DNA from 2 places in the Streptomyces sp. NPDC012769 genome. Region 2 is predicted to be linked to the other one. Evidence: riboswitches for the same ligand, from Rfam matches in the RefSeq annotation. Region 2 holds a riboswitch; the other holds the start of a gene.
The links. A riboswitch is a leader RNA that binds a small molecule or an ion and turns the genes downstream of it on or off. The one in region 2 is predicted to bind S-adenosylmethionine.

Region 1: linked by a shared signal. The riboswitch ahead of ACFY7C_RS13440 (aminotransferase class V-fold PLP-dependent enzyme) and the one ahead of thrC (threonine synthase) in region 2 are both predicted to bind S-adenosylmethionine.

The regions. Positions count from the first base shown of each region.
Region 1 is NZ_JBIBCP010000002.1:966,111-968,497, reverse strand. It holds gene ACFY7C_RS13440 (aminotransferase class V-fold PLP-dependent enzyme) at 1-1,203, opposite strand, end outside; SAM riboswitch class IV at 1,377-1,494, opposite strand; gene trpD (anthranilate phosphoribosyltransferase) at 1,572-2,387, opposite strand, start outside.
Region 2 is NZ_JBIBCP010000009.1:134,223-136,609, forward strand. It holds gene ACFY7C_RS35175 (glucosyl-3-phosphoglycerate synthase) at 8-952, opposite strand; SAM riboswitch class I at 1,074-1,216, shown strand; gene thrC (threonine synthase) at 1,234-2,387, shown strand, end outside.

The DNA.
Region 1 (2,387 bases), on a different contig from region 2:
GGCCGCGTCGGGGGCGCCGCACGCGCCCGGGTCCTGCGGGTCGCTGCCGAGCAGGGTGCGCACCAGCGGGTGGGCGCAGAACAGGCCGTCGCGGACCCCGATGCCGTACTCGGCGGAGAGCGCGGCGGCGAAGTGGGAGCTGTTCCAGCCCTCCACGACGAAGGAGATGACGCCGACGCGGGGGGCCTCGTCGCCGAAGAGCGACAGGACCCGCACCTCGGGCACCTCGGCCAGGCCCTCGCGGACCTTCGCGATCAGGTGCCGCTCCCGGGCGACGAGCCGGTCGAAGCCGGCCTCGGTGAGGGCCTTGCAGGCGGAGGCGATGGAGTAGACGCCGATGACGTTGGGGGAGCCGGCCTCGTGCCGGGCCGCGGTGGTGTGCCACTCCACGTCCACACCGCCGTCGGCCCGGCGCGCCACCGTGCGGGAGGCGCCGCCGCCGGCGAGGTACGGCTCGGCGTCCCGCAGCCAGTCGGCCCGGCCGGCGAGGACGCCGGAGCCGAACGGCGCGTACAGCTTGTGCCCGGAGAAGGCGACCCAGTCGACGTCCAACTCCCTCACGGAGACGGGGTGGTGGGGCGCCAGCTGGGCGGCGTCGAGGACGATCCGCGCACCGTGCGCATGCGCCGCGGAGGCCAGTTCCCGCACCGGCCACAGCTCACCGGTCACGTTGGACGCTCCGGTCACGCAGACCAGGGCCGGGCCGTACGGGTCGCGCTCGGCGAGGGCGCGCTCCAGGGTCTCCACGGCCTGCTCGGGGGTGCGCGGCGCGTTGAGGTAGGTGACGCGGGCGTCCCTCCAGGGCAGCAGGGAGGCGTGGTGCTCGGTCTCGAAGACGAAGACCTGGCAGTCGGCGGGGAGCACCTGGGCCAGCAGGTTGAGCGAGTCGGTGGTGGAGCGGGTGAAGACGACCTCGTCGCCGGGGCGGCAGTCGAGGAACTCGGCGACGGTGACCCTGCTGTTCTCGAAGAGGTCGGTGGAGAGCTGGGAGAGGTACCCGGCGCCGCGGTGGACGCTGCCGTAGTAGGGGGCGTACGCGGCGACGTCGTCCCACACCCGCTGGAGGGCCGGGGCGCTGGCCGCGTAGTCGAGCGCCGCGTAGGTGACCTCGCCGCCGGTGACGAGCGGGACGGTGACATCCCGGCCCAGAACGGCCAGAGGGGCACAAAGGGACTGGTCGGCGGCAGCGGTGATCACGGACATGGCGAACTCCCGTTCAGGGCAGGCGAATTCAGCGCCTCGACGCGACGGGACACACGGCCGCGGAGGCACGGAAAGGGAAAAGGGGGTGACGAAGAAGGGGCTTCGAGGCCCTAACGCATTCGCTTGCTCACGAGACTGCTCCCTTGAGGACCAAGGACCCCAGGGATTGCAGGGGTCCGCGCTTGCCGCGGACCTTTTTGTCCACGGCCTGGTCTTCACCCGGGGCACCCCGCCACGGACGGAGGGTTGCCGGACAGCCGGCCGGGGCCTTGATGGCTGTCACTCATGACCTGGTTCAGAAGCTATGCCAACTGATCGTCGGCGCGCAACCCCGTCCGTATTCCGGACGGGGCCGCGCGCTGTGACACCTACGCGTTGCTGACGGCGACCCACCGCTCCAGGGCGCGCCGGGCGGCACCGGAGTCGAGGGACTCGGCCGCCTTCTCCATGCCGGCCCGAAGCTGCTCCACGAGGGTGCCCTCCCCCGGCTCCAGGGCGGTCAGCGCCGCCGCCGAGTTGAGCAGCACCGCGTCCCGTACCGGACCGGTCTCACCGGCGAGCAGCCGCCTGGCGACGTCGGCGTTGTACGAGGCGTCGGCACCGCGCAGGGCCTCCACGGGCACCAGGTCGATGCCGACGTCACGCGGGTCGAAGTGCTCCTCGCGGACGGTGCCGTCCCGGACGATCCACACCCGCGAGGTGGCCGTGGTGGTGAGCTCGTCCAGGCCGTCGTCTCCCCGGAAGACCAGCGCGGAGGAACCGCGCTCGGCGAGCACCCCGGCGACGATCGGGGCCATCCGGGCGTCGGCGACTCCGGTGGCCTGGGCCCTGACCCTTGCCGGATTGGTCAGCGGGCCCAGGAAGTTGAACACCGTGCGGATGCCCAGCTCCTTGCGGGCCATCGCCACATGGCGCAGCGCCGGGTGGAACTTCACCGCGAAGCAGAAGGTGATCCCGGCCTCCTCGGCGACCTCGGCGACCCGCCGCGGGGTCAGCTCAAGGTTGACGCCGAGCTTCTCCAGGACGTCGGAGGCACCGGAGGCCGAGGACGCGGCCCGGTTGCCGTGCTTGACGACCTTGGCACCCGTACCGGCCACGACGATCGCCGACATGGTGGAGACGTTCACCGTCTTGGCGCCGTCACCGCCGGTGCCGACGATGTCGACGGTGGCTCCCGGCACCTC
Region 2 (2,387 bases):
CGGGCTGTCACGCCACGCGTCGGCGCGCGTACTCCGCGATCTCCGCCATCGGCGGCCGCTCCTCCGTGTCCACCGCGTACGTCCGTGGCGCGAAGCCGCCCTCGCCGCTCCGCTCGAACTGGGTCAGCCGCGGCCGCACCAGGTGGCCCCGCGAGAGCCGCAGCTGCGCCGTCCGGTAGATCGCCGCCGCCATCCGGCCCAGCGCCTGTCCGTCCTGGTGCCGGTGCTTGCGCACCCCTACGTCCACCTGTGCGAGCGCGTCCAGACCCACCGTGTGGAGCGCGTCCACCAGCAGGCCGAGCTCCACCCCGTAACCGACCGGGAACGGCAGCCGCTCGAGGAGCGAGCGCCGCGCCGCGTACTCACCGCCCAGCGGCTGGACGAAACCGGCCAGCTGCGGCCAGTGCAGGTTCAGCAGCGGCCGGGCCACCAGCTCCGTCACCCGGCCGCCCTGACCGGGGGCGTCGCCGAGGGGACGGTCGTACATCGCCTTCACGAAGGCCACGTCCGGGTCGGTCAGCAGCGGGCCGACGATCCCCGAGACGAAGTCCGCCGAGAAGTCGCGCAGGTCGGCGTCGACGAAGCAGACCACGTCCCCGCTCGTCACCATCAGCGACCGCCACAGCACCTCGCCCTTGCCGGGCACCGCCGGTATCCGCGGCAGGATCGCGTCCCGCGCCACCACCCGCGCCCCGGCCGCCGCGGCCACCTGCGCCGTACGGTCCGTGGAGCCCGAGTCGATCACCACCAGCTCGTCCACCAGCGGCACCGCGCCGGTCATCAGCTCGCGGCGGATCACGGAGACGATCGCGCCGACCGTCGCCTCCTCGTTCAGCGCCGGCAGCACGACGCTGACCTTCGTGCCCCGCTTGGCGGCGAGGATCCGCTCCAGCGGACGGTCGGCCACCGACCAGGACCGCCGGGCCAGCCAGCGCTCCACTTCTTCCAGCAACGTGATCTCCATCTCGCGGATCGGACGACCGTCTCCACCTCGGAAGGCTTCGGTTACAGTCTTGAACAACGCGGATGCCCGATGCATGTCGGGGTGCCGACCGCGTTCCACAATCGAATACCGCTCATCCAGAGGGGCAGAGGGAAACGGCCCGTTGAAGCCCCGGCAACCCTCCAGTCGGTTACTCGTCCTCCAGCGAGGCTCCCGGCTAGGGAAGGTGCCAAATCCGTCTCATGGCGAAATGCGTCATGAGGAAGATGAGGAGAAAGGGCCTCGCCTCCATGGCTGTACAGACGGTTGCAACCACCGCCACCCCCCAGACCCCGGTCGACCTCGGTCCCGCGTCCGGACTCTCCTGCCGCGAATGCGGTGAGACCTTCGCGCTCGGCCCGATCTTCGCCTGTGAGCTCTGTTTCGGCCCGCTCGAGGTCGCCTACGACCTGCCCACCGGTGACCCCGAGGCCCTGCGCAAGCAGATCGAGGCCGGGCCCGCCAACATCTGGCGCTACGCCCCGCTCCTGCCCGTCCCCGCCGACGTCGCCGAGAAGCCCAACCTGAACCCCGGCTGGACCAAGCTCGTCCAGGCCGACAACCTGGCCCGCGAGATCGGCGTCGAGCCCGGCAAGCTGTTCGTCAAGGACGACTCCGGCAACCCGACCCACTCCTTCAAGGACCGGGTCGTCGCCCAGGCCATCGAGGCCGCCCGCGCCTTCGGCTTCACCACCCTCTCCTGCTCCTCCACGGGCAACCTGGCCGGCGCCGTCGGCGCCGCCGCCGCCCGGGCCGGCTTCCGCTCCTGCGTGTTCATCCCGCACGACCTGGAGCAGGGCAAGGTCGTCATGGCCGGTGTCTACGGCGGTGACCTCGTCGCCATCGAGGGCAACTACGACGACGTCAACCGCTTCTGCTCGGAGCTCATCGGCGACCCGCTCGGCGAGGGCTGGGGCTTCGTGAACGTCAACCTCCGCCCGTACTACGGCGAGGGCTCCAAGACGCTCGCGTACGAGATCTGCGAGCAGCTCGGCTGGGTCATCCCGGACCAGCTGGTCATCCCGATCGCCTCGGGCTCGCAGCTCACGAAGATCGACAAGGGTCTCCAGGAGCTCATCAAGCTCGGCCTGGTCGAGGACAAGCCGTACAAGATCTTCGGCGCCCAGGCCGAGGGCTGCTCCCCGGTCTCCGCCGCGTTCAAGGCCGGTCACGACGTGGTCCGCCCGCAGAAGCCGAACACCATCGCCAAGTCGCTGGCGATCGGCAACCCGGCGGACGGCCCGTACGTCCTCGACATCGCCCGCCGCACCGGCGGCGCCGTGGAGGACGTGAACGACGAGCAGGTCGTCGACGCGATCAAGGTCCTGGCCCGCACCGAGGGCATCTTCGCCGAGACGGCGGGCGGGGTGACCGTCGGTGTGACGAGGAAGCTCGTCGAGGCCGG